DNA from 3 places in the Pseudomonas sp. TCU-HL1 genome. Region 1 is predicted to be linked to each of the others. Evidence: predicted binding sites of a transcription regulator. Region 1 holds the regulator's gene; each other region holds the start of a gene.

Region 1 (10,350 bases):
GCTCAAGGCGCTGGCCAAGTTTGCGGTGATCCTGCTGGTGGCCCTGGCGGTGCTCAATTCCGACCGTGACGACCTCCTGGCCATCGCCCATGAGCCGCTGGACATGGCCATCCTCCACAGCGTCCAGGTGGTGGGCTGGAGTGCGGTCTGGCTCGCTTGCGGGCTGATCCTGATCGCGGCGGTCGATGTGCCGTTCCAGCTTTGGGACAACAAGCAGAAGCTGATGATGACCAAGCAGGAGGTGCGCGACGAGTACAAGGACTCCGAGGGCAAGCCCGAGGTCAAGTCGCGCATCCGCCGCCTGCAGCGGGAAATGGCCGAGCGCCGCATGATGTCTGCCGTGCCCCAGGCCGATGTGGTCATCACCAACCCGACCCACTTCGCGGTGGCGTTGAAATACGACGCTGAAAAGGGCGGTGCGCCCGTTTTGCTGGCCAAGGGTAATGACTTCACCGCGCTGAAGATCCGCGAGATCGCCCAGGAGAACAAAGTCACCGTGCTGGAGTCCCCCGCGCTGGCGCGGGCGGTCTACTACTCCACCGAGCTGGACCAGGAAATCCCCGCCGGCCTTTACCTGGCCGTGGCCCAGGTGCTGGCGTACGTCTACCAGCTCAAGCAGTTCCGCGCCGGCCGCGGCAAACGCCCGGCGCCGCTGAATAACCTGCCGATACCACCGGATTTGCGGCGCGACGAGTGACGGCCTGACAGCCCTGCCTTGCCTTTCCTGTAGGGGCTAATTCATTCGCCAAGGGCGGCGAAGCTGCCCCTTTCTGAGTCTTCTGGGCAGACCTGCGGTCTGCTTGGCGAATGAATTCGCCCCTACACGGCATTTCCCGAACTAATCCTTTTCGATCAGTCCCTTAACGAAGTTGGAAAGCTTCTTGCACAAGGAGAATCAGGACGCGCAAGCGCGTCAAAAGATTGGATGTGCGGGGCAATGCTTCGCGAAAGGGGTGGGGGAGTAGCAGTGGATCGTACGCAACTGATCGGCAATGTCCGCAACAACCTGATGGGCATGGGCCGTGGCAACCTCGGGGTGCCGCTGCTGGTGCTGGTGATGCTGGGCATGATGACCCTGCCGGTGCCGCCGTTCCTGCTGGATGTCTTCTTCACCTTCAACATCGCCCTGTCCATCGTCGTCCTGCTGGTGTCCGTGTACGCCTTGCGCCCGCTGGACTTCGCCGTCTTCCCCACCATCCTGCTGGTGGCGACCCTGTTGCGCCTGGCGCTGAACGTCGCGTCCACCCGCGTGGTGCTGCTTCACGGCCAGGACGGCCACGATGCCGCGGGCAAGGTGATCCAGGCCTTCGGCGACGTGGTCGTGGGCGGCAACTACGTGGTCGGTGCGGTGGTCTTCGCGATCCTCATGATCATCAACTTCGTGGTGGTCACCAAGGGTGCCGGGCGTATCTCCGAAGTGAGCGCACGCTTCACCCTGGATGCCATGCCCGGCAAACAGATGGCGATCGACGCCGACCTCAATGCCGGCCTGATCGACCAGGCCGAGGCCAAGAAGCGTCGCTCCGAAGTTTCCCAGGAGGCCGACTTCTACGGCTCCATGGACGGTGCCAGCAAGTTCGTCCGCGGTGATGCCATCGCCGGCCTGCTGATTCTCTTCATCAACCTGATCGGCGGCATGGCCATCGGCATGCTGCAGCACGGCCTGAGCTTCAGCGACGCCGGCCGCATCTACTCCCTGCTGACCATCGGCGACGGCCTGGTGGCGCAGATTCCTTCGCTGCTGCTGTCCACGGCGGCAGCCATCATGGTCACTCGCGTGTCCTCCTCCGAGGACATGGGCCAGCAGGTCAATCGGCAGATGTTCGCTTCGCCCAAGGCGCTGGCGGTATCTGCCGCCATCCTCATTGCCATGGGCCTGGTGCCGGGCATGCCCCACGTCTCCTTCATCGGCCTTGGCCTGGTGGCTGCCGGTGGCGCCTGGTGGATCTGGCAGAAGCAGAAGAAGGTCAAGGAAGAGGCCGTGCAGGAGGAGCAGCGCCAGCAGGAGCTGCTGCCCGCCCAGCGCGCCCAGGAAACCAAGGAGCTGGGCTGGGAGGACGTAACCCCGGTGGACCTGGTGGGCCTGGAAGTGGGTTACCGGCTGATTCCGTTGGTGGATCGCAACCAGGGCGGCCAGTTGCTGGCGCGGATCAAGGGTGTGCGCAAGAAGCTGTCCCAGGAAATGGGTTTCCTGATGCCGTCGGTGCACATCCGCGACAACCTCGATCTGTTGCCCAATGCCTACCGCCTGACCCTGATGGGCGTCAGCGTCGCCGAGGCCGAGGTCTATCCGGATCGGGAACTGGCAATCAACCCCGGCCAGGTGTTCGGCACCCTCAATGGTGTCGCCGCCAAGGATCCGGCATTCGGCCTGGAGGCGGTGTGGATCGACGCCAGCCAGCGCGACCAGGCGCAATCCCTCGGCTACACGGTGGTGGATGCCAGTACCGTGGTCGCCACGCACCTGAACCAGGTGCTGCACAAGCATGCCCACGAGTTGCTGGGCCACGAAGAAGTCCAGCAACTGATGCAGAACCTGGCCAAGAGCTCGCCGCGTCTGGCCGAAGAGCTGGTGCCGGGCATGATTTCGCTCTCGACCCTGCTCAAGGTGCTCCAGGCGTTGCTGCAGGAACAGGTGCCGGTGCGTGATATCCGTACCATCGCCGAGGCCATCGCCAATGTGGCGCCCAAGAGTCAAGATCCCGCCGCGCTGGTGGCGGCGGTGCGTGTCTCGCTGGCCCGTGCAATCGTGCAAAGCATTGTGGGACTAGAGCCGGAGCTGCCTGTGATCACCCTGGAACCCAGGTTGGAACAGATATTGCTGAATAGCCTGCAGAAGGCCGGACAGGGTTCGGAAGATGGCGTTCTCCTCGAACCCGGAATGGCCGAGAAGCTGCAACGTTCCCTGGTGGAAGCGGCGCAGCGCCAGGAAATGCTCGGCAAGCAGGCGATCCTGCTGGTGGCTGGGCCGATCCGGGCGATGATGTCGCGCTTCGCAAGGCTCGCCGTGCCAACCATGCACGTACTGGCCTACCAGGAAATACCGGACAACAAGCAGGTCACCATAGTTGCGACTGTGGGGCAGAACTAACCGAGGTCAAAGACCATGCAGGTCAAACGCTTCTTCGCCGCCGATATGCGTCAAGCCATGAAGTTGGTGCGTGATGAACTGGGCGCGGATGCCGCCATCATCGGTAATCGTCGGGTCGCCGGCGGCGTCGAGCTGACCGCCGCGCTGGATTACCCGTTGCCCGCCCCGGCGCCGAGCAAGCCCAACCCGGTCCTCGAAGCCGAGTTGCGCAAGACGCAGGCGCGCATCGTCCAGGCTCAGGCCGAACTGACCACCCGCGCCGTGGCCGATGCCGGCAAGGACCGTCAATTGTTCGCCGGTGAGCCGCTGACCGCTATCGAATCGGAGCTGCCCGAGTTCGCCCTGGCCGCAGCCATGAGCCGCCCGCGTCCGGTGGAGCCGGTCAGTGCGCCGAAGCCCGCCGCCGTGGACCAGACTGCCCTGGACGCTATGCGTTTCGAGCTGAGTGGCCTGCGCGAACTGATCGAAGTGCAGCTGGGCTCCATCGCCTGGGGCCAGATGCAGAGCCGCCGTCCCCAGCAGGCCAGCCTGTGGCGCCGCCTGCAGCGCATGGGGCTGCCAGCCGAGCTGGGGCGCGCATTGCTGGACAAGGTGGCCAAGGTCAATGAGCCCCGCCAGGCCTGGCGCATGCTGCTGGCGCATCTGTCCCATGCCATTCGCACGCCGCAGGTCGAACCGCTGGAGGAGGGCGGCGTGATCGCCCTGGTCGGCCCGGCCGGAATGGGCAAAACCACCACCCTGGCCAAGCTGGCTGCGCGCTACGTGCTGAAGTACGGCGCCCAGAACGTCGCCCTGGTGAGCATGGACAGCTTCCGTATCGGCGCCCAGGAGCAGCTCAAGACCCTGGGCCGCATCCTCAACGTGCCGGTGACCCATGTCGATCCGGGGCAGTCTCTGACCCAGGCCCTGGCGCCCCTGGTCCGCAAGCGTGTGGTGCTGATCGATACCGCTGGTCTGCCGGCCAACGATCCGGCCCTGGCCATGCAGCTCGAAGCGCTGGCCAGCCGTGCGATAAACGCGAAGAATTACCTGGTGATGGCCGCCACCAGCCAGAGCCAGGTGCTCAAGGCCGCGTATCACAGCTACAAGCGTTGTGGCTTGGCCGGTTGCGTCATTACCAAGGCGGACGAAGCGGCCAGTCTGGGCGAGGTTTTGGGGCTGGCTATCGGCCAGCATCTCCCGGTAGCCTATCTGGCTGACGGGCCCCGAATCCCGGATGATCTGCAGGTTCCCCGCAGCCACCAGTTGGTGAGCCGAGCGGTTAGCCTCCAGGCGCCGGAAGACCCAAGTGAAGAAGCCATGGCCGATCTGTTCGCCGGGCTCTACCAGAATCCGGCGCGTCGCGCCGGTTGAAGAATCATGAGCCGCCCCAAGGGGCGGTGCAGTACCGCCAAATGGCCCCTAAGGCAAGGTATTTGAAATGGGTAGTATTCATCCCGTACAGGTGATCGCGGTGACCGGCGGCAAGGGCGGCGTCGGCAAGACCAACGTGTCGGTGAACCTTTCGCTGGCACTGGCCGATCTCGGTCGCCGCGTCATGTTGTTGGACGCCGACCTCGGTCTGGCCAACGTCGACGTCCTGCTCGGCCTCACGGCCAAGCGCACCCTGGCCGATGTGATCAATGGCGAATGCGACCTGCGCGACGTGCTGTTGCAGGGGCCGGGGGGCATCCGCATCGTCCCGGCCGCCTCCGGCACCCAGAGCATGGTGCAGCTTTCGCCCATGCAGCACGCCGGCCTGATCCAGGCATTCAGCGATATCAGCGACAACCTCGACGTACTGGTGATCGACACCGCCGCCGGCATCGGTGATTCGGTGGTCAGCTTCGTCCGTGCGGCGCAGGAAGTGATAGTGGTCGTCTGCGACGAGCCGACCTCCATCACCGACGCCTACGCGCTGATCAAGTTGCTGAACCGTGACTACGGCATGAACCGCTTCCGCGTCCTGGCCAACATGGCCCACAGCCCGCAGGAAGGGCGCAACCTGTTCGCCAAGCTGACCAAGGTTACCGACCGTTTCCTCGATGTCGCCCTGCAGTATGTCGGCGCCGTCCCCTATGACGAGTCGGTACGCAAGGCCGTGCAGAAGCAGCGCGCGGTCTATGAAGCCTTCCCCCGCTCAAAGTGCTCGCTGGCCTTCAAGGCCATCGCACAGAAGGTCGACAGCTGGCCGCTGCCGGCCAATCCGCGGGGCCACCTGGAGTTCTTCGTCGAGCGGCTGGTCAGACAGTCGAGCGCGGAAACGCCTGTATGACACCTGCCACTGGACTGCGTATGTACAGCAAGGCACAGGCAAGGGATTCGCAACATCAGCTGATCGAGCGCTATGCCCCCCTGGTCAAGCGCATCGCTTATCACCTGCTGGCGCGCCTGCCTGCCAGCGTTCAGGTGGAAGACCTGATGCAGTCCGGGATGATTGGTTTGCTCGAAGCCTCGAAGAAGTACGACGGCAGCAAGGGCGCCAGCTTTGAAACCTATGCCGGTATCCGCATTCGCGGGGCCATGCTCGACGAGGTCCGCAAGGGCGATTGGGCGCCGCGTTCGGTCCACCGCAATACCCGCATGGTGAGTGACGCGATCCGCACGATTGAAGCGAGAACCGGTCGCGACGCTAAAGATCAGGAAGTTGCTGCCGAACTTGGATTGAGTCTCGAAGACTACTACGGCATCCTGAGCGACACCTTGGGCAGCCGCCTGTTCAGCTTCGACGACCTGTTACAGGACGGCGAGCAGGGCGGTGCGCTCGAGGACGCCGGTGTCACCCAATTCTCACCCTCCCAAGATCTGGAAGAAGAACGCTTCCAGGCTGCGCTGGCCGATGCCATCGCGAACCTGCCGGAGCGTGAGCGCCTGGTGCTGGCGCTGTATTACGACGAAGAACTGAACTTGAAGGAAATCGGTGAAGTGCTGGGGGTCAGCGAATCGCGGGTCAGCCAGTTGCATAGCCAGTGCGCGGCCCGTCTGCGCGCGCGGCTCGGCGAATGGCGCGCGCGCTGAACGCACACCGCTTTCAGAATTGAATGGCGCACCCGGCAAGAGGGGCGTTTGAGACTGTACGGAGGTCGACTTGGACAAGAACATGAAAATCCTCATCGTTGATGATTTCTCGACGATGAGACGCATCATCAAGAACCTCTTGCGCGACTTGGGTTTCACCAATACCGCCGAAGCCGATGACGGCACCACGGCCCTGCCGATGCTGCACAGCGGCAACTTCGATTTCCTCGTGACCGACTGGAACATGCCCGGCATGACCGGTATCGACCTGCTGCGTGCCGTGCGTGCCGACGAGCGCCTGAAGCACCTGCCGGTCCTGATGGTGACGGCCGAGGCCAAGCGCGACCAGATCATCGAAGCGGCCCAGGCCGGTGTGAACGGTTATGTGGTCAAGCCTTTCACTGCCCAGGTGCTGAAAGAAAAAATCGAGAAGATCTTCGAGCGGGTCAACGGCTGACGCCAGCCGCGAGGGCACCATGGACCAGAACGAACACCTGCTGGTCGACTTCGAGTCGACCCTGAAAGTCCGTGCTCGGGAATTGGTGGAAAGCCTGGAGAAAGGCAATTTCACCGATGCCGTGCAACTCATCCACGAACTCAATCACGTCCGGGATCGCGGCCTGTACCAGGAAGTGGGCAAGCTCACCCGCGAGCTGCACAACGCCATCGTCAACTTCCAGATCGACCCGCACCTGCCCCACGCCCAGGAAATGTCGCAGATCGCCGATGCGACGGATCGCTTGTCCTACGTGGTGCATATGACCGAGAAGGCCGCTAACCGCACCATGGACCTGGTGGAGGAGAGCGCGCCGCTGCTCAATGGGCTGAGCGATGACGCCCAGCAGTTGGGCGAGGAGTGGGGGCGCTTCATGCGCCGGGAAATCGGGGCGGACGGTTTCCGTGACCTGGCCCGCCGTATCGAGCAGTTCCTCGCCCGCAGCCAGCGCGATACCGACGCACTGTCCGGCAAGCTCAACGACATCCTGCTAGCCCAGGATTACCAGGACCTCACCGGCCAGGTGATCAAGCGCGTGACCCAACTGGTCACCGAGGTGGAAAGCAACCTGGTCAAGCTGGTGATGATGGCCAGCCAGGTGGATCGCTACGCCGGTATCGAGCACGACCACGCCGCGCTGCTCGCCGAGCTGGAGCAACAAAAAAACCCTTCGAGGGGTGAAGGTCCGCAGATCCATGCCGATATACGTGAAGACGTAGTGTCCGGACAGGACGACGTCGACGATCTGCTATCCAGCCTTGGATTTTAAGGTAAACCCTATGGAGCGCTCATATGAGCTTCGACGCCGATGAAGAAATCCTCCAGGACTTCCTGGTAGAGGCCGGCGAGATTCTGGAGCAACTGTCCGAGCAGCTGGTCGAGCTGGAAAGCCGCCCGGACGACATGGACCTGCTCAACGCGATATTCCGTGGTTTCCATACCGTGAAGGGCGGCGCTGGCTTCCTCCAGCTCAATACCCTGGTGGAATGCTGCCATATCGCCGAAAACGTCTTCGACATTCTGCGCAAGGGCGAGCGCCGCGTGGATGCCGAGTTGATGGACGTGGTGCTGCAGGCCCTGGACGCGGTCAACGAGATGTTCAGCGAGGTGCGCGAGCGCAGCGAGCCGACGCCCGCAACACCTGAGCTGCTCGCAGCGCTGTCGCGGCTGGCCGAGCCGAATGGCGCTGAACCCGTTTCCGTGGCTCCCGCTGCATCGGCTCCGATGGTCGAAGCGCCTGCTCCAGTCGCAGCATCCGCGGACATCACCGACAGTGAGTTCGAACAGTTGCTGGACGCCCTCGGCGATAACGCCGGTGTGGTGGCCGAGTCCACTGCGGCCGCCGACGAAATCACCGACGACGAGTTCGAAGCGCTGCTGGACCAACTGCACGGCAAGGGCAAGTTTGTCGCTGCTGCGGAAGCACAACCCCCTGTAGTCGCCCAGGCTGCAGCCGCGGCTGTCGCCACGGCGGGTGCGGGTGACGATATCTCGGACGACGAGTTCGAGGGTCTGCTCGACCAGCTGCACGGCAAGGGCAAGTTCGGTGGCATCGTGGAAGTGGCTGCCAGTGCTCCGGCCGCGCCGGTCGCTGCGGTCGCTGGAGCGGCTGGCGAAAACATCACCGACGACGAATTCGAAGCGCTCCTTGACCAGCTGCACGGCTCGGGCAAGTTCTCCGGTGCTGCCGAGGAACCCGCTGTCGCAACTGCCGCGGTGGCGAGCCGCCCGGCCGCTGCGCCGGCTCCCAAGCCTTTGGCCAAGGCTGAGCCCGCGCCACGCCAGACGCCTGCCACTGGCAACGGCGCCGCCGGCCCGGCCGTGGCCAGCGAAGCGGAAACCACCGTACGGGTGGATACCGCGCGCCTGGACGAGATCATGAACATGGTCGGCGAGCTGGTGCTGGTGCGTAATCGCCTGGTGCGCCTGGGTGCCAACAGTGGCGACGAATCGATGGCCAAGGCCGTGTCCAACCTGGACGTGGTCACCGCCGACCTGCAGACTGCGGTAATGAAGACGCGGATGCAGCCGATCAAGAAGGTCTTCGGCCGCTTCCCGCGCCTGGTCCGTGACCTGGCGCGCAACCTGAAGAAAGAAATCAACCTCGAGCTGGTGGGCGAGGAAACCGACCTGGACAAGAACCTGGTCGAGGCCCTGGCCGACCCGCTGGTGCACCTGGTGCGCAACGCCGTCGACCACGGCATCGAGTCCCCCGAGGAGCGCGAGGCCGCTGGCAAACCGCGTACCGGCCGGGTGGTCCTGTCCGCCGAGCAGGAAGGCGACCACATCCTTCTGATGATCACCGACGACGGCAAGGGCATGGATGCAGCAGTGCTGCGTGCCAAGGCGGTGGAGAAGGGCCTGCTGGACAAGGATGCCGCCGAGCGCCTGACTGAGCTGGAATGCTACAACCTGATCTTCGCCCCGGGCTTCTCGACCAAGACCGAGATTTCCGACGTGTCCGGCCGCGGCGTCGGCATGGACGTGGTGAAGACCAAGATTTCCCAGCTCAACGGCACGGTGAACGTGTTCTCGCAGAAGGGCCATGGCTCGAAGATCGTCATCAAGGTCCCGCTGACCCTGGCGATCATGCCGACCCTGATGGTGATGCTGGGCGACCAGGCGTTCGCATTCCCGCTGGTCAACGTCAACGAGATCTTCCACCTCGACCTGTCCCGCACCAACGTGGTGGACGGCCAGGAAGTGGTGATCGTCCGCGACAAGGCCCTGCCGCTGTTCTACCTCAAGCGCTGGCTGGTTCGCGACGCGGCGGTGGAAGAGCAGGGCGAGGGGCACGTGGTGATTCTCTCCGTGGGCACCCAGCGCATCGGCTTCGTGGTCGACCAACTGGTCGGGCAGGAAGAGGTGGTGATCAAGCCGCTGGGCAAGATGCTCCAGGGCACGCCGGGCATGTCCGGCGCCACCATCACCGGTGACGGCCGTATCGCACTGATCCTCGACGTGCCGAGCATGCTCAAGCATTACGCGCGCCGTGGCTGATCTGGGGCGGCCAGCAATGGCCGCCCGCTAGGAGCTTTTTTCTTATGGCAGTCAAGGTTCTGGTGGTGGATGACTCCGGGTTCTTCCGCCGCCGTGTCTCGGAAATCCTTTCGTCCGACCCCAATATCCAGGTGGTGGGTACCGCCACCAATGGCCGGGAGGCCATTGACCAGGCGCTGGCGCTCAAGCCCGACGTCATCACCATGGACTACGAGATGCCGATGATGGACGGCATCACGGCGGTGCGGCACATCATGCAGCGCTGCCCGACGCCGGTCATGATGTTCTCTTCGCTGACCCACGAAGGCGCCCGCGTCACCCTCGACGCCCTGGATGCCGGTGCGGTGGATTTCCTGCCCAAGAACTTCGAGGACATCTCGCGTACGCCCGAGAAGGTCAAGCAGTTGCTGTGCGAGAAGGTGCACAGCATCGCGCGCAGTAACCGTCGCTACAGTAGCTTCAGCGCGCCGGCACCGGCTTCCAGCGCTCCGGTGCGCCCGGCCCATGCCGCGGCACAACCGAGTCACGCCGCCCCTGCGGCTCCGGCGGCGTCCGCAGCCCCAAAGCGTAAAGCCTACCGGCTGGTGGCCATCGGCACCTCCACCGGCGGGCCGGTCGCCCTGCAACGCGTGCTCACCCAACTGCCGGCCAACTTCCCGGCGCCGCTGGTGCTGGTCCAGCACATGCCAGCAGCGTTCACCAAGGCCTTCGCCGAGCGCCTGGACAAGCTGTGCCGGATTTCCGTCAAGGAAGCCGAGGATGGCGA
Region 2 (10,350 bases), 150 kb from region 1:
CGCCGCTGGCGCAGCAGAATGTCCATGATTTCGCCCTGGCGTTCGCCCAACAGGCCACTGAAGGAAATACCGGAGGATTTCTGCGGCGCGAGGATGCTCAGCCGGTAAAGCTCCAGCCGGGTCGGCGAGTGGATCGAGATGGGGCTGGAGCCGTTGCCCACCAGTTGATCGCCCACGATGCGCAGGGACACGCGCGGATCGAAGGGGTCCTCTCCCAGGTCCCGGTCGGTGCCACGCAGGTCCTTGGTGTGGCCGTAGACACCGGTGAGCTTGTTGGCCGCCAGCAGGTTGCCGTGGAGGCTGACATCCAGGCTGTTGCGCACACGGATACCATGCCGCTCGTTGTTCATGCTGCGGTTCTGCCAGAGCAGGTTGCGCGGGCTTTCGTAGAGGGTGATGCCGTCGGCCTGGTTCTTGTAAGTCTCGTTGAGGGCGACAACATTGTTGACGCTGCTACGGTCGAGGACGATGCCGGACAGTTGGTTGTGGTGGGACTTGTTATTGATGATCCAACTGTCATTGACCTCGCGGGAAATGATGATGCCGTGCTTCTTCCGGGTCCCGAACGCCTCGTTCTCGGCAATGATCAGCCGCCGCGAACGGTCGTGCGGGTCAATGCCGTAGACGATGTTGTGCTCATAGGTGTTGCCACGGATCACTACGTCGTCGGACTCGTAGCAGTAGAAGCCGTACCACATGTCGATGAAGCGCGAATTGATCAGCCAGCCGGTGGGCCGTGACCGCTTCATCTTCGGCGCCATGCTCGGGCTGTACTGGGAAATGGAAAAGCCGTAGGCCTTGCTGGCGTCGTAGCCGAAACTCTGGATGATGCTGTCCACCACGTAGGTCTCAGTGCCGCCCCAGGCGAGGAAGTACGGGCGGAACTCCTTGGCTTCGCGCCACAACGCCGGGCCACCCTCTTTCTCGCGCCAGGCGGTAACGCGGGTACCGGTGATGAACATCCGCCCGTCGTTGACCAGGAAGGCACCGGCCTCCTGGGATAAGCGCAGCTCACGGGTATTACGGTCGATATGCAGGGTGGCACCGGGACGCACGATGATCGGCAGCCGCGCCAAGTAGACCCCCGGCTCAGTTTCGGCGAAGTAATCCTTCGGCAACTGCCGAGCCAGATCGGCCGTGTCCAGGTAGCCCTTCTCGATGAAGATCGCCTGAGGCATTCGCTTCTGCCGCACGACCCACTCTTTCAGGCGCTCGTCGCCGCCGATGAACTCGTCCAGGGCATCCTCATGGAGCATTTCCCTGACCACGGCGCGACCCGCCGGCTTCTGCTGGATCTTCGCCTCGGCCGCCGCCGCCGTGTAGACGGAGAGGTCCGGTAGCTGCGGTGCGGCGATTTCCAACGCATCCCCAGGCTCGGCGCTGAGCCGATATCCGTCCGAGAGCATGTCCGCATTGACCAGCGCGCAGGCCAGCCAGCCGGCCAGTCCCACGCCCGTCTTGAGCATCCCCCGCATCACATTTCCCCCTCAGATTCGCCAGATGAAATCGACGAAAGCACGATGCATGGTGGAGTCCGCGTCGTCGCCATAGGCATCGCCAGGGAACAGCAATCCCAACCGCAGGCGAACCAGTGCCGAAGGTTCATCCACCCAGTCCAGGCCCGGCGGCAGCAGGCCGCCCTTGATGTAGTAGGTGGCCACCAGGTCCAGTTCCTGCCCCAGGTCCTTTTCGCCGTTCTCCAGAGTGGCGCTGATGCCCGAGTCGCCGGTGGGCAGGTCATCCTCCAGGCGCCAGAAACGGTGGTACACCAGGCTGGCGTCGTAGTCCTCGCGCACCGCCCAGGAGCCGTAGAGCGTGGCCGCCTGGATATTGGTCAGCTCGCCCCGGAATGCCTCGCCGAAGCGGTGCACACGGGTTCTCGTACCCGTGAAGCTGGAGCGGTTGCTCTCCAGCCCCGGTTGCACGAACTGCTCGGAATCCTCGCCGTTGGAATCTTCGCCGCCACTGCCCCGGGCGTAAGCGCCGCCGACTTTCCACTGGTCGTCGATGTTCCAGCGCAGGCCCAGATCCACCGCCCAGGCATCCAGGTCACCGCTGCGCTGGCCCGTGACCAGCGGCAGGCCGCTGGCAGAGCTCTGGGTGATGCTGTCCTGGTCGCCGGTGAGCCAGATGGCCTGGGCCCAGTAGTTGAACGGCAGCGTGGTGCGCGGGTTGAAGTAGTCGCCATCGGCTTGCAGGCCCAGCCAGGTGAGATCACCGGTCTGGGTCTTGGTCAGGGAGTCCACTTCTTCGCCAACGTCGGCCAGGCTGCCTTCGTCACGGCTGTGATGGAGCTTGATGCCGACGCTATGGCCCGGCGCCCATTGGGTAGAAACGCCGGCGAAAAAGTGCCGGCGGTCCTCATCCTCGGGGGCCAGATCGTCGATGTCGGTGCGGTATTCGCTGAAACGCTCGGCCACGCCCAGGTTGGCCTTCAGCAAGGTGGTATCGAACACCCAGTGCAGGGCCTCGATATTGGTGTCCCACCAGGTGCCTTCATCGCTGCGCACCCGCTGTCGACCGAAGCGCAGGTGCTCACCCGGGTAGGCGGTGATCCCGCCGTAGTCCACCCAGAACTCGCGCATTGCCAGGTAGCTCTTATCGGCTTCGCGGGCGTCGTCATCGCCTTCGCTGTCGGCGACGATGCTGTCTGATTCCAGGGTGTCGGTCTCGATGGTGTCGGTCGCCGCCACGCCCTGCCCCATCGCATAGGCACTCCAGTCGCCCCACTGGCCATAGAGCCAAGGCCGCACGTCCAGGCCCAGCCCCTGGACGTCACCACCATGGCGAGTGCCGAGGTCACGGTCGTCCTCGGACTGGCCGGTGATCTTGATGTCCAGGCCGAAATTGCGTGGTTCCTCCAGCGACGCCGCCACAACCTGGCCACACAGCAGCGAGCCGCCGAGGATGCCTCCCATCCAATGCGTCATTTTCATAGCAGGTCCATCCCGTTCTGCAGCGGTTGAATACGGACCAGGCGAGCCGGGTCCATGTGCCGCGTGCCCTGCTCGTCCTGCAGTAGCTGCGCGGCGCGCTGGCGCTCGGCGGCGCTCATGGCCGGCTCGAGATTGGCGAGCAAGGCGGTCGCCTCGGGTTGCGCCTGACCGGCTGCCAGGCACGCGAAGACATACGCATTGACGCGGTCGACCTTCACCCCGAGGGACTCGCTGAACAGCAGCGCCAGGGCAAGATCGGCGCGCGTGTGGCCGGCGCGGGCGGCCTGCAGCAGGTGATCCGTCGCCTCTTGCGGACGTACTTCACCCAGGTAGCCACGGCGATAGAGCTGACCCAGATAGAAATGCGCCGCGGGCTGCTCGGCCGCCGCCTTCAGCAAGTGTTCTTCGGCCAGGCGCGGGTCCTGCGGCAGAACACGGCCGTCGTAGTAGAGGCGCCCGGTCAGCAGCTCCGCGCGGCTATCCCCGGCGGCGCGGCCGCGCTCCAGGTAGCCCAGCATCTCTTCGGGGCTCCCCAGGGCCGGGTAATCGTGCAGCAGCTTGGCCAGGGAAGCCCAGGCGCCGGGATAGACCGGAGCGACCTCATCGAGCAAGCCCTTGGCCTGGCTCAACTCGGCCGGCGCCGGAATGGCCGGATCGGCCAGGGTCAGCGCCACCGACTCGAGCCGCGCGGGTGCCACCACCCCGCTCGCGTAGGCGCTGCGCAGGTTGGCCAGCAGCAGCTGCATGGCTTCGGGTTGCTGACGCAGACGATGGACGGTGGCCAGCTCCACGTAACAGATGTCCTGCAGCTGTAACAGCGCCTGGCACTTGGCTTCCACCTCGCCCAGATGCGCGGTGTAGCTGCCCTGGCTGCGATAGATGAGGATCTGCGCCAACTCGGCTTCGGCTATACCCTGGGTACGCCAACCGTTCACCAACTGCTGCGGATCCAGTGCCGGCGACAGCTGCGGGTAACTCAGGTAGAGCAACGTCAGCGGCACCACTGCGCTGTACTCGCCACGGGAGATGGCCTGGTCCAGCAGGCCTTCGGCCTCCTTGAGCTGGATATCGCTGGCGCCCCCCTGGCGCGACAACAGCCGGCCCAGACGCGACTGCGCGCGCACCGAACTGGACGCGGCCTGGCGGTAAAGGCTTTCCGCTTCAGCCAGGCGGCTGGGGTCGCGACTACCCACGGCCATGTCGCCCAAGGCAGTCTGTGCCTCGGGGTAGCCCATGCCGGCCAAGGCCTGAAAGTTCTGCCGGGCAGTCTCATCGTCGCCACGCAGCAGGGCTTCCCGCGCCAGTTGCTGGTCGGGCAGCCCGGCGCAGCCCAGGAGCAGGCCACCCCCCAGCAGGGAAAGGAAAGCGGCCCTCATTGACCGGCCGCCATGACCTTGTCCAGCAGCAGATTGCCGGGCAGGCCGTCGATGGTCACTTCCGCCGGGCGCCCAGCCATTTCGGTCGCCAACGGTTCACGGGTGAGGATGGACACCCGCAGGTCTGACGCCAGGCCACCCTGTTGCAGCGATACGGAGCTGATATGGCCGATGCGCGGCACGCTCTCGCCGGCTACCTGGACGCTCACTTCGGCGCCTGGCTGCACCTTGGCGAATGTCCTGTAGGGGAAGCGCGCCTCAATGGTCACCTGGCCCTGCAGCGGCAGCAGCTCGAACACCGGCGCGCCCTTGCCGGCCGGCTGGCCGTCGCCCACCAGTTGCGCTACCACGCGGCAATCGCAGGGGCTGGTAAGGGTCCCCTGGAGGGTCTTGCTGAAGAGACGCTCGATGTTGTCCGGCGTCATCTGCCCTTCCGGCAAGCTGTTCTTCAGCACATCGAGCATGGTGGCGCTGAAGGTAGCCAGCGGTGCACCCTTCGCCACTTCACCGCCGACCTTGACCAGAGACGCCTGCACCACGCCCTCGCGGGGCATGCTGACAGTCTGGCTGGGCAGGTTGACCATGGCCGAGTCGGCATGGGTGACGAAGTACAACTGGTAGAGCTGGTTGAGGATGTAGGTGAAGGCACCAACGCCGACCAGGAAGATCGCCAGACTGAAGCTGAAGGCCCGTACGCGGCTGAAGAAGCCCATGCCAGCACCACCATCCTTGCCTTTGCGCGCCTTGGCGAAATTGTCGCGCTGCAAGGTGTTGAGCATGTCGCCCATGGTCACCATCTCGCCGCTGGTGTAGGCGGTGATCAGGTAGCGCAAAGCGGCCACTTCGCGGGGGCGAAGGTTATGGAACTCGCATCCGACACGGTCGCCCTTGCCGTGGACCGAGCGCACCTGGAACTCGATATCGATGGCCATGCCCAGGCCGTCCACCTGGAACACCAGCTTGCCCTTGTGGTGTCCACCGACCTGCAGCGAGAGGGCATTGGTGGCAAAGCTGAAGCCACCTGCGGAGAGGTCCAGCAACTCGCTCTCCAGTGCTTCGCGGTGGGGGCCGTGGAATCGCACCTTGGCCGGTATCTTGAGGCGCGCGTACTGCCGCTGGGCCTCGGACTCATGGACGATGTTGGCGTTGCTGGCTACACCCGTGGTTGTGCTCATTGTTCCTTATCCTTCCCGACTCGGATTTGTCCCCTGCCAGACCGACCGCTCCGCCGGCCCGGCCCCGTTACACGATGCTCACAAGTACGGCCAGAAAGACGCTGACCGCGGAAAAGGTCATGGCCCGTGACGACCATGCGTTGAACCCGTTCTGGAAGCTCGCCAGGCCCCGCTCCAGCTTGGTGCTCTGCCGCGTCCAGGACTGCCGGTCGAGGCGAAAGAAGACGTAGACCTTCACCATGGCGCCGAGGACCTGGTTGTAATAGAGAATCAGCGGATAGGCCGGCCCCACCGGATGCCCGGACGCCACCAGCAGCAGGGTCAGTGCCAGCCGCGTCATGCCGATCCAGAGCAGGTAGACCAGCAGGAACTGGATGCCGTACTTGAGGCTGGCGATGATCGCCACGGCCGGTCCCAGCAGGCTGGTCCACATGGCGACGCGCTGATCGGCCAGAACCAGGCAGGTGAACCAGCCCAGTCGACGCGCCCCCAGGCGCAAGGCGCGGGAGTTCTGCCGCAGGTTGTTGCCGTACCAGCGGAACATCAGCTTGCGGCTGGCCTTGAAGAAACTCTTCTCCGGCGGGTGCTCCACCGTATTGATCGCGGCATCCGGTACGTAGAAAGTGTCGTAGCCCAGGCGCATCAGGCTGTACCAGCTGGACTTGTCGTCACCGGTGAGGAACTGGAAGCGCCCAAGGCGCCAATGATCCAGATGATCGCTTTCGACATCGGCGATGAACCCAGGGTTGGTCACCACCTGGGCGCGCAACACCGACATGCGCCCGGTCAGGGTCAGCACCCGGTGCGACAGAGCCATGGAACACATGTTGATGTGGCGCTGGGCGAACCGCAGCTTGTGCCACTCGCTCATGATGTAGCCGCCGCGCACTTCGCAGAACTCATTGGTCGTAAGCCCGCCAACCTTGGGCAGCAGCCGGAAATAGGGCGCGGTACGGCGGATCACGCCCGGGGTCAGCACGGTATCGCCGTCTACCACCGCGACTATCGCGTCGTCGTCCGGCAGGTGCCGGGAAATGGCGCGAAAACCGTAGGCCAGGCCATCGCGCTTGCCCGTACCGGCGATCCGCACGAAGTCCAGGCTGACGCGCTCTGGTGGGTCGAGCTTCTGCCAGATGCTTTTCACCAACAGTTCATCGGACATTTCCACCAGGGAGCAGACCACCGTGGCCGGATAGCCACAGTCGATGGCCTCCGCGATCACCGAGCGATAGACCTGGGCAGTGGTCAGCGCATCGATGCGGAAACTGGTCACCAGCAGGAACACGTGGGACGGGTCCGCCGCCTCCCCGAGCTTGCGCGCCTGACGCCGATACCACGGAAAAACGACGTAGAGGAACAACATGCCGCGCAGGTAATGAATGGCGCCCATCGAATAGCGCCAGATACCCACCGCCCCCAGCAAGAGGAGGAAATCCCGGGATTCCGGGTCGAACACCGAATGCGGCATGGCCAGGGCCAGCAGCATCAGGGCCGTGCAGAAGAACATCCAGCCGGCGCCTTCGCGCAGGCCGCGTGCCAAACCATTCATCCCAATCGCCCTCCCGAGGTGGACGCCACTCCCCTGCCCCGGCGCTCGCCGGATTCAAAGACTGCCGCCGGGGCCTTTCGCTACCAGCAGATCCCTTCCCTGCCGGCACCACTGCGTTCCTTCATGAAGCCCACCAGGTCGACCACCGTCTTACCGGCTGGAACCTTGTCCACCAGGCTGGCGAACTGCTGGTCGGCGTTACCGAGGACGATGACGTCGGCCTGGGCCACCACATCATCCAGGTCGGAGCGCAGCAGCGATGAAACATGCGGGATCTTCGATTCGATGTAGTCCTTGTTGGCGCCGTAGACCCGCGCGTATTCCACATTGCGGTCGTAGATGTGCAGGTCGTAACCCTTGCCAATGAGCATCTCGGCAAGGTCCACCAACGGGCTTTCCCGCAAGTCATCGGTACCGGCCTTGAAGGACAGGCCGAGCAGGCCGATGCGGCGTTTGTCATGGCTGGCGATCAGGTCGAAGGCGCGCTCCACCTGGACCCGATTGCTTCGCATGATCGAGTGCAGAAGCGGATGCTCTATGTCCAGTTGGCCGGCGCGATAGGTCAGCGCCCGTACATCCTTGGGCAGGCAGGAGCCGCCGAAGGCGAAGCCCGGACGCATGTAGTACTTGGAGAGGTTGAGCTTGTGATCCTGACAGATCACCTCCATCACTTCCCGGCCGTCGACGCCGACAGCCTTGGCGATGTTGCCAATCTCATTGGCGAAGGTGACCTTGGTGGCATGCCAGACATTGCAGGTGTACTTGATCATCTCCGCAACTTCGATGCCCTTGCGGATGATGGGCGCGTCCAGCTCGCTGTAGATGGCCTGCAGCAGATCGCCGGAGTTCTGGTCGAGCTCACCTATCACCGTCATGGCCGGATAGTCGTAGTCCTTGATGGCGGTGCTTTCGCGAAGGAACTCGGGATTCACCGCCACGCCGAAATCGACGCCGGCCGTCAACCCCGAGCACTTCTCCAGCATGGGTACGACCACGTTCATCACGGTGCCCGGTAGCACGGTGCTGCGCACGACCACCGTGTGGCGCGAACCCTTCTCCGGCAGCACACTGCCGATCTGTTCGCAGACCTGAGCAATGTAGGAAACGTCCAGGTCACCGTTCTTCTTGCTCGGCGTAGGCGCGGCGATGAAGGAAATTTCCGTCTCGAGCACCGCTTCGCGCACGTCGAGCGTGCCACGTAACCTGCCGCTGGCCACGCCTTGCTGGAGCAGCTCTTCCAAACCAGGCTCGACAATGGGCGACTTGCCCTGGTTGATCATGTCGATCTTCACAGGCGCAACATCCACCCCGACTATCTGGTGCCCCCGCGCCGAAAGGCATCCTGCACAAACCGCCCCGACGTACCCCAACCCGAAAATGCTTATGCGCATTGCACGTTCCCCCAGGCGAATGGCCAGGGCGGACCTCGCGACTGACTTGCGAGCATCCAGCCCGAACAAGATTCGAAGGTACGGCAGGATTCTTCGTGAATGGCCAGAAGACATATTCACGACGCCAAGAAAGCACGACAGCCGCATTGCGAAAGACAACTTCGACAGAGCAAATCGAGTGCCATCCACACGGACATACAAACACTTCCAAGTTTCAAAATTAATAACCAATAGAAAACAACCAATTAACTCGAAAGCCCCGAAAACCAACGCCTTCAAGCCAAACGACAAAAAGCACCAAAAACAGGCAAGGCACGAAAAAGACCTTGAAAAGCGCACTCGCAACTTCCATTGAGAACTACCGAACCAGCCTTTATACGGCGCCATATATATGCCGCCAAAAACAAAACAACAGACCCGATAGCCATCTAACAAAACAAACCTGATAGCCCGTCAAATAATTAGCGCCAATACCCCACAAAGTTACAGACAAGCACTCAGCCGGGCGACCAGGTGCAATACAGAGGTGGGGGACAAGGGAATCCGGGTAGACTGGCGCCAAAAGAAAAGGCTCAACTTTAGGGCGCGGATGCCGATAGGTGCTGTAAGCCTTTCGGAAGGAAACCATGAGAAACAATCAACCGATCACCCAGCGGGAACGTAGCTTCCCAGCCGAACAGCGCCTGATTTCCACTACGGACAGCAAAGGCGTTATCACCTATACCAACGACGCCTTCATCGACATCAGCGGCTACAGCCGCGATGAACTGCTTCGAGCGCCCCACAACCTGGTGCGCCACCCGGACGTGCCGCCTGCGGTATTCGCCCATATGTGGACGACCCTGAAGAAGGGCCGCGCCTGGATGGGCGTGGTGAAGAACCGCTGCAAGAACGGCGATCACTATTGGGTAAATGCCTACGTCACGCCGATCTTCGAAGGGAGCCAGGTCGTCGGTTACGAGTCGGTGCGCATCAAGCCGACCGCCGAACAGGTACGCCGCGCCGAGGCCCTGTATCAGCGCCTGAACTCAGGCAAGTCCGCCATTCCGAAGCGCAACCAGTGGCTGCCGGTGCTGCAGGACTGGCTGCCTTTCATCCTCATCAGCCAGATCGGCTTTCTTATCGGTGCCTGGCTGAACTCCTCCTGGGGCTTCCTGCTCGCCGCCCTGCTCTCGGTGCCGCTGGGCCTGATCGGCCTCGCCTGGCAGAACCGCGGCATCAAGCGCCTGCTGCGCCTGGCCGAGCAGACCACCTCCGACCCGCTGATCGCGCAGATGTACACCGACAGCCGTGGTGTCCAGGCACGCCTGGAAATGGCCATGCTCAGCCAGGAAGCACGCCTGAGGACCTGCCTGACCCGCCTGCAGGACACTGCCGAACACCTCACCCAGCAAGCGCGCCAGGCGGACACCCTCGCCCACAACAGCTCCGAGGGCCTGGAACGCCAGCGCGTGGAAACCGAACAGGTGGCCACTGCGGTGAACCAGATGGCCGCCACCACCCAGGAAGTGGCCAACAACGTGCAGCGCACTGCGGACGCCACCCAGGAAGCGAACCGCCTGACCAGCCAGGGCCGCAACATCGCCGCCGAAACCCGCGAAGCCATCCAGCGCCTCTCGGCGTCGGTGGGTGAAACCGGTGAAACCGTTACGCGTCTGGCCCAGGACAGCAACGAGATTGGCGGCGTAGTGGACGTGATCAAGGGCATCGCCGACCAGACCAACCTGCTGGCCCTGAACGCCGCCATCGAGGCTGCGCGCGCTGGCGAGATGGGCCGGGGTTTTGCCGTGGTTGCCGATGAAGTCCGCCAGCTCGCCCAACGCACGGCGGAATCCACTGGGCAGATCCACCAGTTGATTGCCCAGCTGCAGAAAACCGCCGAGGAAGCCGTGCATACCATGGAGAGCGGCCGTCGCCAGGCGG
Region 3 (10,350 bases), 1.4 Mb from region 1:
TGTTGGTTCGGTTCTACCAGCTGGTCGCCCTGCTCGCCCTCGATCGCGCGCTGGGCCTTCTTGGTCAGAACGATGATGTCAATCCGGCGGTTGACCGGGTTGAACGGATCCTTGCGGTCGAACAGGGCTGACGAGGCGTAACCCACCACCCGCGCCACCTGCTCATCCGGGTAGCCGCCTGCGATCAGGGCACGGCGCGCGGCGTTGGCACGACCGGAAGACAGCTCCCAGTTGCCGAACTCGCCATCACCGGCATAGGGCTTGGCGTCCGTATGGCCACTGATGCTGATCTTGTTCGGCACCGCCTTGATGGTCTCGGCGAGGATCAACAGGATGTCTTCGAAGTAAGGCTGCAGGCGCGCACTGCCCAGGTCGAACATGGGTCGGTTGGCGGCGTCCATGATCTGGATGCGCAAGCCGTCCTGGGTAATCTCGAAGAGAATCTGATCCTTGAACTTGCGCAGCTCCGGGTTCTCTTCGACCTTGTTCTGCAGCTCCTGGAGCAACATTTCCAGGCGCTCCTGCTCGATCTGGTCGGCGAGGGTTTCCACCTGGCTGGCATCCACAGGCGTCGAATCGGCGGAGTCGACCGAGGCGTTCTGAGAGTCCGGCGCATCCTTCAACTCGGGGTTGAGCGTACGGTCGGGCGCGGGCGTGGGCGTGCCGCCGAGGTCAATGACGTAGGGACTGGCACTCTCGGTGAAGCCGATAGGGTCCTTGAAGTAGCCGGAAATGGCTTTCTTCTGCTCGGGCGTGGCCGAAGACATCAGCCATAGCACCAGGAAAAACGCCATCATCGCCGTGGCGAAGTCGGCGAAGGCAATCTTCCACGCACCGCCATGGTGTCCAGCGGCGTAGCGCTTGACGCGCTTGACGATGATCGGCTGATTGTTCTCCATGGCTAAGCCTTCAACTGCCGCGTACGGCCTGCTCCAGCTCGCTGAAGCTCGGGCGATGCGCCGGGAAGAGCGCCTTGCGACCGAACTCCACCGCCAGGGACGGCGGCATGCCGGAGGCCGAAGCCACCAGGCAGGCCTTGATAGCCTCGAAGACATTGAGTTCTTCGCGAGCGTCGTGCTCAAGGGAAACCGCCAGCGGGCCGAAGAATCCGTAGGCCGCCAGGATGCCGAGGAAGGTACCGACCAGCGCCGCGCCTACGTGCTGGCCCAGGGCGGCCTGCTCGGCCTCGCCCAGCATGGCCATGGTGACCACGATACCCAGTACCGCGGCGACGATACCGAAGCCCGGCAAGCCATCGGCGATGCGGTTGACGGCATGTGCCGGGTGTTCCAGTTCTTCCTTCAGGCTGCCCAGCTCCATGTCGAACAGGCCTTCCAGCTCGTGGGGCGCCATGTTGCCGGAGGACATGATCCGCAGGTAATCGCAGATGTAAGCGGTCATCCGCTCATCCTTGAGGATTGCCGGGTACTTGCTGAAGATCGGGCTGGCGGCAGCGTCTTCGATGTCGGCCTCGATGGCCATCATCCCTTCGCGGCGGCTCTTGTTGAGGATTTCGTAGAGCAGCCGCAGCACTTCCAGGTAGAAACTGTGAGTGAAGCGCGTGCCGAACATCTTCAGCGACTTCTTGAACACGATCATGGTCGTGCTGCCCGGGTTGGCCTGTAGGAAGGCCCCCAGTGCTGCGCCGCCGATGATCATCACCTCGAAGGGTTGGATCAGCGCGGCGATCTTGCCGTGTGACAGAATGTACCCGCCGAGCACACTGGCGAATACGACGATGATGCCGATGATTTTTGCCATAGGAAGGAAGCTTGAAGAGTCAGTAGAAAGGGTTATGAAAAGAGCCCCTTCTAATTATCGGAAGATATGCGCCAGACTATAGCCTGTTCAGGCGAAAAGCCAGATTGGCGGTCCCCAATGACAAGCGCGAAGCCCATGCCACGCAGCCTCGACGGCTGGATCAAGCACCTTGATGGTGTGCGCCTGCCCGTTCCCGCTGCCGCCCACGAGAAAGTCCGCCGCGCCCTGGGTGATAATCGCAGGTCCCTGCGCGACATCGCCGACCTCACCCAGGATAGCCCCGCCCTTGCCCTCAGCCTGCTGCGTGAGGCCAATGCCACGAGCAATATGCTGGCCAGCCCGGCGGAAAGCCTGGAAGTCGCCCTTACCCGGCTGGGCCTCAAGCGTGCCGAAGTGCTGCTCAACCGCCTGCCGGCTGTCCCCGAGGACGAAATCCCCCTGCCGCTGCGTCAACTGCAGCTGATCAGTCAGCATGCCAGCCAGCAGGCAAATGGCCTGTTCGCCGCCCGGCTGGCGCGCCTGTGGCAGGAAATCCACTGGTGCAGCCTGCTGTTCCTCTCCCCGCTGTGGCCCCTTCTGGCCAGCCACCCGGAATTGTTCGCCACTTGGGAGAAGCGCGTGATCGGTGAAGGTGAGCCCGCCGCCAAGGTCGAGCGCGACTTGCTGGGTGTACCCCTGCTGCGCCTCTGCCAGGCGCTCGCAGAACACTGGAAGCTGCCGGACTGGATCATCCAGGGCTATCGCCTCCTGAATGACGACCGCCGCATGCTGGTCAAAGCGCTGCATATCGCCCGAGACAATGAACACCCGCTGCATCAACAACAGGAACTGGACGCAAACCCGACCCTCAGTCGCTGGCTGACCCAACCCGGCAATACCGTACTGCTTGCCAACGGCCTGGCGATCTCCGCCCACGTGGGCTGGGGCGACGGGCACAGCCTGCGCTGGCAGCGCCTCGCCGGTCTGTTCATGAAGCTACCGCTGGATGAGCTGCAACAGCAGGTTCACCAGCAGGCCGCGCAAAGTGGACGACTGCACGCCCGGGGCGACCTCTGGCACCCGGCCCAGGCGCTGCTTTGGCCCTGGAACCAGCATCGCCTGCGCCGTGCACCACCTGCTGCACCTGCGCCCACGGCCAGCACCCTGGAAGACTGGCGGCGTCACTGTGGCGAATTGATCCGCGAACCCAGCCCGTTCACGAATGTGGTGCAACTCTCCGCCTGTACCCGCGACGCCCTGGAAAGCGGAGGCATGCGCCGCGTCCTGATCTTGCTGGCCGATCGCACTCATAGTCGACTGCTCGCCCAGCAGCAGGCCGGTCTGCCCAAAGAGGCCAACGGCCTGCAACTGGACGCCGGCCAGAGCCAGGTGCTGCGGCGACTGCTCAGCCAGCCAGGGCAACTGCGCCTTGGCCCGGAGAACGCCGCGCAGTTTTCAGCCTTGCTGCCAGGCCAGTTGAAGAGCCTGTTCCCCGGCCATCACCTGTTATTGCGATCGATCGCCGTGAATGGCCGCGTCGCCATGCTGGTGATTGCCGACCAGGACGGTGCACCCTTCGCCGATCTCAGCCTGCGCGCCTTCGCCAAGACCGCCCAGTGCATCGAGCGCGCCCTCGCCAGCTTCGCCAGGCGCGGCCGTTCATAACGGCCAGCACGCCAGCGGAACAAGGCACAACTCAGCGAAGCGGAGCCCTTCCGCAACGCAGTTATTCCGACGCACAGCAGATTGAATCGCTACAATTCGCCACTTTGCCCATCCATGGAGGCCTCCATGTCCGCCTTCTCCAATCTGCCGCTGGTGATCGAACCGGCCGACCTGGCACCCCTGCTCGGTGCCGACGAGTTGATCCTGGTCGACCTGACCAGCGCTGCCCGCTACGCCACCGGGCACATTCCGGGTGCTCGCTTCGTCGATCCGAAACGCACTCAGCTTGGCCAGCCTCCGGCGCCTGGTTTGTTGCCGGCCAAGGCCGACCTCGAAGCAGTGTTTGGCGAACTCGGTCACCGTGCCGATGCCACCTATGTGGTGTACGACGATGAAGGCGGCGGCTGGGCCGGGCGCTTCATCTGGTTGCTGGACGTGATCGGCCACCACCGCTACCACTATCTGAACGGCGGCCTGCACGCCTGGCTCGCCGAAAACCGGGAAACGGCGGAAGCCATGCCTGCCCCGGCTGGCGGCCCGATCCCCCTGACCCTGCACGACGAACCCACCGCCACCCGCGAGTACATCCAGGGCCGGCTCGGCGCGGCCGACCTGGCCATCTGGGACGCACGCGGCCCGGGTGAGTACAGCGGCGCCAAGGTGCTGGCTGCCAAGGGCGGCCACATCCCTGGCGCGGTCAACTTCGAGTGGACTGCCGGCATGGACCCGGCCCGCGCCCTGCGCATCCGTACCGACATGGCTGAAATCCTGCAATCCCTGGGCATCACCCCGGACAAGGAAATCGTCACCCACTGCCAGACGCACCACCGCTCCGGTTTCACCTACCTGGTGGCCAAGGCCCTCGGCTATCCACGGGTCAAGGGCTACGCCGGTTCCTGGTCCGAATGGGGTAATCACCCAGACACCCCGGTCGAGCTCTGAAGCTCCCCATCAAGGAAATCCAATGAAAGAACGCCTTTTCATCATTAGCCAGTACCTGCTGCCGCATAACCTGCTGTCGCGCCTGGCCGGCGGCATCGCCGAGTGCCGCGTGCGCTGGTTCAAGAACGCCTTCACCGCCTGGTTCGCCAAGCGCTACCAGGTGAACATGAGTGAAGCGCTGGTCGAGGACGTGACCGCCTACGAGCACTTCAACGCCTTCTTCACCCGCGCCCTGAAACCCGGCGCACGGCCATTGGACGAAACGCCTGGCGCGATCCTCTGCCCGGCCGATGGAGCCATAAGCCAGATTGGCCCGATCGAGCACGGCCGCTGCTTCCAGGCCAAGGGACACAGCTTCAGCGTGCTGGAACTGCTGGGCGGCGACGCTGAGCGCGCAGCCCCCTTCATGGGCGGAGAGTTCGCCACGGTCTACCTGTCCCCCAAGGACTACCACCGGGTGCATACGCCTCTGGGCGGCACCCTGCGGGAAATGGTCTACGTGCCGGGCCGGTTGTTCTCGGTGAACCAGAGCACTGCCGAAAACGTGCCCGAACTCTTCGCCCGCAACGAGCGCGTCGTGTGCATCTTCGACACCGAACGAGGCCCGATGGCCGTGGTGCTGGTGGGCGCGATGATCGTCGCCTCGATCGAAACCACCTGGGCCGGGCTGGTCACGCCACCCAAGCGCGAGCTGAAGACATTCAGCTACGACGAAACCGCCCGCGCGCCGATCAAGCTGGAGAAAGGCGAAGAGCTCGGCCGCTTCAAACTGGGTTCCACGGCCATCGTGCTGTTCGGTCCGGACCAGGTGCGCTGGGACGAGAGCGCATGGCCAGGGAGCACCGTGCGCATGGGCCAATTGCTGGCCATGCCGAAGAACGCCTGATCGTAGGTCACCCTGGCCGAGCCGCAGCATTCTGCCAGGGTCGGATCAGCAAGGCGGCACACGCCGGCAGGAATCTGCCAACGCTTCTACAGCCCGGCCTTGGATAGGCTGCCAGTGTGCAAGGATGCTGATAGAGTGCTGAAATTCAATCCAATACCACTCACGGGAAATCGGAGTATTCGAGCCGGATGGTCCACCAGAGCCCTCATCTGCTGCTGCGCGTACCGACGCCGAGCAAACAGAGCCTGTCCTTCTGCGATGGCACCCCTCGTGAACTCAAACGCTGGATCTCCCACCTGCCGAAGGCGAACCTCGGCGAAACCGCCCGCCAGCTCTACCAGGCCCTGGTGGAACTCAACCAACTGGTCACCGCTGCCGAGAGTCGCTTTCAGCTTCTGGAGCTGATGCGTCCGGAGGTCCATTTCGTCTGCCAGCACCTGGAACGGCACTTCCTCGGACAATCGATCGTCCTGGACGAGCGCCCGCGCAAGGTCGCCAACCTGTGCCAGGCGCTGCAGAACCACTTGGCCATCGGCTACAAGCTGATCATCGTGCAGGAATCGCCGCGCCCCAGCCGCGATCGTGCCCAGCTCCTCGCAGTCGCCCTGCAACGGGCGACACATAGCCTGAACGGCCCCCTGATTCGTTCCAGCCAGCTTTACTGCCCGGTCCCTGAGGGCCTCTGGCTGGAGCTGCACCAGATCTACCAGTTGGCGAAGAGTCGCCAGCTCCACCGTGTCACCGTACGCGACCCCCTGGCTCGCCACACACAAGGCCTGAGCGTCGAACAGACCTACCTCGTCGCCGTTCTGCTGGGTTGTGCGCGCTGCAACCAGATGCGCCAGAACGGTATTGCCCGCCTGGCAGAAGTGCTCGAACCCTGGAGCGCCCTGGTGCAACTGCAACCGGCCGAGCTGCCCTCGAGCCTGTTTGCCGTGGCGCCGCAACTGGACGGCCCTCCTCGCTACAAGTCGCTGTTCCATGAAGTCGACCCGCGCACCCTGCTGGGCCTCAATCCGCTGCCGCTGGTGGATGCGATCAAGGAATATCTGCTGCTGTCGACCGAACAACGCAACCAAACGCGCCTGGTCATGCCGGAGGGCCTGAGCCTGGACCTGCTGCAACATCTGGGTTCGGCCTGGGGCGATATCTCCGAAAGAACCTTCCAGCGCAATCCCGGCCAGGGCGGCCTGACGCTGTGCATCGGCATGAGCGCACTGCACTTCTTCCTGGCCGACAGCCGCCCCTTCAGCGACGTGCTAAAACTGCCCCAAGAAGTCGGCCAGGCCGTGTTCGACACCCTCGGTAAGCAGCCCGCGAAAGACATCTGGTCCAATGCCTTTGACGCCCAACCCAGCCGGGGCTGGGAGCCAGGCACACCGCTGGAGGAAATCGAGTACACCCGCCCCGTTTCCGAAAGCAACGCGCCGCCTGTCCAGACCAGTGCTGCGCCGGAAAGTTATCCGACCTTCAACGTCGCCGTGGTCAATCACAGCCCCGGCGGCTACTGCCTGAGCTGGCCCAAGGACGTTCCAAACCAGCTTCAGGCCGGTGAACTGCTGGGCGCCCAGGACACACCTGGACAGGGCTGGAGCATCGCGGTAGTGCGCTGGATCCGCCAGGTACGTGGCGGTGGCACTCAGATGGGCATCGAGTTGGTGGCGCCGCAGGCCCAGTCGTGCGGCGTGCTTCTGATGCGCAAGGGCGAGCAGAACAGCCACTACCTGCGGGCACTGCTGCTGCCGGCCATTAGCGCGATCTCCCGCCCCGCCACCCTGATCACCCCGCGCCTACCCTTCCAGGAAGGCAACAAGGTCCAGATCAACCTGCACGGCGAGGAACATCGCGCGGTACTGACCCGGCGACTGACCAGCACCGGAAGTTTCAACCAGTTCGAGTACCGGACGTTCGAACAACCGACACCACCGCAAGGGAAACCGTTCACAGCTCCGGGAAGCCAGCAACAGGGCGGCGAGGAAGATTTTGACTCGCTCTGGAAGTCGCTGTAGATTCCCGACTCACCACCATTCGTCGCCTATTCGCGCTTGTTCGGCGCTAAGCACAGGCCATGGCCATCGAAAAGAAAACGATCCGTCTGCTGATCCTGGAAGACTCGCAGAACGAAGCCGAGCGCCTGGTCAGCCTGTTTCGCAATGCCGGTCGCGCCACTCGCGTGCACCGGATCCTGTCCGCCAACGACCTCAATGAGGTCCTGCAACAGAGCTGGGACCTCCTGATCGCCGCCCCCAGCAGCGAGTACCTGAGCCCAGGCGAAGCGCTGAACAGCATCCGCCGCCAGTCCAAGGACATCCCCTTCATCCAACTGGTGCCGGAGAACGACTCCGACCTGATCACCGAAGCGCTTGCCCTCGGGGCCCAAGATGCCCTGCCCCAGGGCGAGGACGAGCGCCTGGTACTGGTGGCCAACCGTGAACTGGCCAACCTCGAGCAACGCCGCGCCCGTCGCGCCGCCGAAGTCAGCCTTCGAGAAGCGGAAAAGCGCTGCCAGTTGCTGCTGGACAGCTCGGTGGACGCCATCGCCTACGTCCACGACGGCATGCATATCTATGCCAACCGCGCGTACGTGGAAATGTTCGGCTACGACGACGGTGACGAACTCGAAGGCATGCCGATGATCGACCTGATCGCCAACGCCGATCAGGCAGGATTCAAGGACTTCCTCAAGAGCTACCGCGATGGCGAAGGCAGCGGCGAGCTCACCTGCAGCGGCTGTAAGGTGGATGGCCAGACCTTCCAGGCGCGCATGAGCTTCTCCCCCGCCACCTACGATGGCGAACCTTGCATCCAGGTCGTGATTCGCGCCGAAAGCGACAGCACCGAACTCGAAGAGAAGCTACGCGAGATCAGCAGCCAGGACCTGGTGACCGGCCTGTTCAATCGCTCCCACTTCAATGAAATGCTCGACGCCGCCGCCGAACGCGCGGTCAAGACGAGCCAGCCGTCCAGCCTCGCCTACATCCGCGTCGCCCGTTACTCCAGCCTGCTGGCCGAAATCGGCATCGCCGGCGTTGACCTGCTGCTGACGGACCTCGCCAACCTGCTGCGCGCCCATTTCGCCGGCGATGCGCAACTGGCTCGCTACGGCGACGACGTGTTCGGCATCCTGCAACAGGGCATCACCCCGGAACACGCCGAGGATGGCCTGCAGGCCCTGTTGAAGAAAATCGACATCCACCTGTTCGACGTCAGCAGTCGCACTGTGCAAGTCAGCCTGAGCATCGGCGTAGCCGGGCTCAGCGAAACCACACCCAAGGCGCAGGACGTCGTGGACCGCGCCCACCGCTGCTCTGACGAGCTCGGTGACAGGAACGGCCTCAAGCTCTACAACCCGGCCGACGAACTGGCTGCCGCGGCCAACCGCGGCAACCTCGTGGCTATGGTCCAGCAAGCCCTGGAAAACAACAGTTTCCGACTGCTGTTCCAGCCGATCATCAGCCTGCGCGGCGACAACTTCGAGCACTACGAAGTCCTGCTGCGCCTGCTCAATCCGCAGGGCGAGGAAGTTCCCCCTGCCGACTTCCTCGACGCCGCCCGGGATGCCGGGCTGGCCGAGAAGATCGACCGCTGGGTGATCCTCAACTCCATTAAGCTGCTTGCCGAACACCGCACCAAAGGCCACAACACCCGACTCTTCGTCCACCTATCCGGCGCCAGCCTGCAGGACCAGACCCTGCTGCCGTGGCTCAGCGTGGCACTGAAGGCGGCCAGATTGCCGTCCGATGCGTTGATCTTCCAGTTCAGCGAACCAGATGCCATCGCCTACCTGAAGCAAGCCAAGGCACTGACCCAGGGCCTGGCCGAACTGCACTGCCAGGTTGCCCTGAGCCAGTTCGGCTGTGCCCTGAACCCGTTCAATACCCTCAAGCACCTCTGCATCGATTTCGTGAAGGTAGATGGCTCCTTCACCCAGGACCTCAGCCGCGCAGAGAACCAGGACGCCCTCAAGACCTTGCTGGCCAGCCTGCACGCCCAGGCCAAGCTGACCATCGTGCCCTTCGTCGAAACCGCCAGCGTGCTGGCAACCCTCTGGCAGGCTGGCGTCAACTACATCCAGGGCTACTACCTGCAAGGCCCCAGCCAGGCCATGGATTACGATTTCTCCTCCGGGGACGAGTAGAACGATCCCGCTCGAACCTCCACAAAAAAGCCGCCAGAAGGCGGCTTTTTCGTGGGGGCGGCGATCAGTCCTGGCCGTCGCGATCACGGAAACCGAGCAGGTACAGAATGCCATCGAGCCCCAGGGTAGAGATCGCCTGCTTGGCCGACTGCTTGACCAGCGGCTTGGCCCGGAAGGCCACGCCCAGGCCAGCCAGGCCGAGCATTGGCAGGTCATTGGCGCCATCACCCACGGCGATGGTCTGATCCAGACGCAAACCTTCCTTCTCCGCCAGTTCGCGCAGCAAGTCGGCCTTGCGCTGAGCGTCGACGATGGGCTCGATCGCCACGCCAGTCAGCTTGCCGTCGACTATCTGCAGCTCGTTGGCGAACACATAGTCGATGCCCAGCCTGGCCTGCAGTTGCTTGGCGAAGTAGGTGAAACCGCCAGAGAGGATGGCGGTCTTGTAGCCCAGACGCTTGAGTTCGGCGAACAGGGTTTCCGCCCCTTCAGTGAGCCGCAGCGAAGCGCCGATTTCCTCCAGCACGTCTTCGGACAGGCCCTTGAGCAGGCCCAGGCGCTCCTTGAAGCTGGCACGGAAATCCAGCTCGCCGCGCATGGCGCGCTCGGTGATTTCGGCAACCTGATCACCCACGCCCGCGGCCTTGGCGAGCTCGTCGATGACCTCGGCCTCGATCAGGGTAGAGTCCATGTCGAACACCGCCAGACGACGGTTGCGACGGAACACCGAATCGCGCTGGAAGGCGAGGTCGACGTTGAGTTCCTGGGCCACGCTGAGGAACTCGGCGCGCAGGGCCACCGGGTCAGCCGGTTCGCCACGCACCGAAAACTCGATGCAGCCCTTGCCCTGGTCAGCCGGCGTGTCCAGCGGCATGCGTCCCGACAGGCGGTCGATATGATCGATATTGAGGCCGAACTTGGCGGTGATGGAGCTCACTCGCTGCAACTGTTCGGCGGTCACCTTGCGGGTCAGCAGGGT

Evidence for each region. Region 1 encodes FliA, which starts transcription of late flagellar genes. Its sites were predicted from a motif close to CTAAAGTTTNNNNNNNNNNNGCCGNTAA; they were not measured.
Region 2: a site for FliA is predicted at 8,999-9,026, ahead of THL1_RS18800 (methyl-accepting chemotaxis protein). Genes of this name have one in related genera too.
Region 3: a site for FliA is predicted at 1,816-1,843, ahead of motA (flagellar motor stator protein MotA). Genes of this name have one in related genera too.

The regions. Positions count from the first base shown of each region.
Region 1 is NZ_CP015992.1:4,201,404-4,211,753, reverse strand. It holds gene flhB (flagellar biosynthesis protein FlhB) at 1-697, shown strand, start outside; gene flhA (flagellar biosynthesis protein FlhA) at 968-3,091, shown strand; gene flhF (flagellar biosynthesis protein FlhF) at 3,107-4,444, shown strand; gene fleN (flagellar synthesis regulator FleN) at 4,512-5,345, shown strand; gene fliA (RNA polymerase sigma factor FliA) at 5,342-6,088, shown strand; gene THL1_RS19505 (chemotaxis response regulator CheY) at 6,171-6,545, shown strand; gene THL1_RS19500 (protein phosphatase CheZ) at 6,565-7,353, shown strand; gene THL1_RS19495 (chemotaxis protein CheA) at 7,377-9,584, shown strand; gene THL1_RS19490 (protein-glutamate methylesterase/protein-glutamine glutaminase) at 9,629-10,350, shown strand, end outside.
Region 2 is NZ_CP015992.1:4,046,800-4,057,149, forward strand. It holds gene algG (mannuronan 5-epimerase AlgG) at 1-1,475, opposite strand, end outside; gene THL1_RS18775 (alginate export family protein) at 1,488-2,930, opposite strand; gene THL1_RS18780 (SEL1-like repeat protein) at 2,933-4,312, opposite strand; gene THL1_RS18785 (alginate biosynthesis protein Alg44) at 4,309-5,487, opposite strand; gene alg8 (mannuronan synthase) at 5,555-7,036, opposite strand; gene THL1_RS18795 (nucleotide sugar dehydrogenase) at 7,117-8,427, opposite strand; gene THL1_RS18800 (methyl-accepting chemotaxis protein) at 9,054-10,350, shown strand, end outside.
Region 3 is NZ_CP015992.1:5,647,051-5,657,400, forward strand. It holds gene motB (flagellar motor protein MotB) at 1-899, opposite strand, end outside; gene motA (flagellar motor stator protein MotA) at 910-1,761, opposite strand; gene THL1_RS25915 (HDOD domain-containing protein) at 1,897-3,405, shown strand; gene rhdA (thiosulfate sulfurtransferase) at 3,532-4,347, shown strand; gene asd (archaetidylserine decarboxylase) at 4,370-5,233, shown strand; gene THL1_RS25930 (molecular chaperone) at 5,422-7,242, shown strand; gene THL1_RS25935 (EAL domain-containing response regulator) at 7,302-9,371, shown strand; gene serB (phosphoserine phosphatase SerB) at 9,436-10,350, opposite strand, start outside.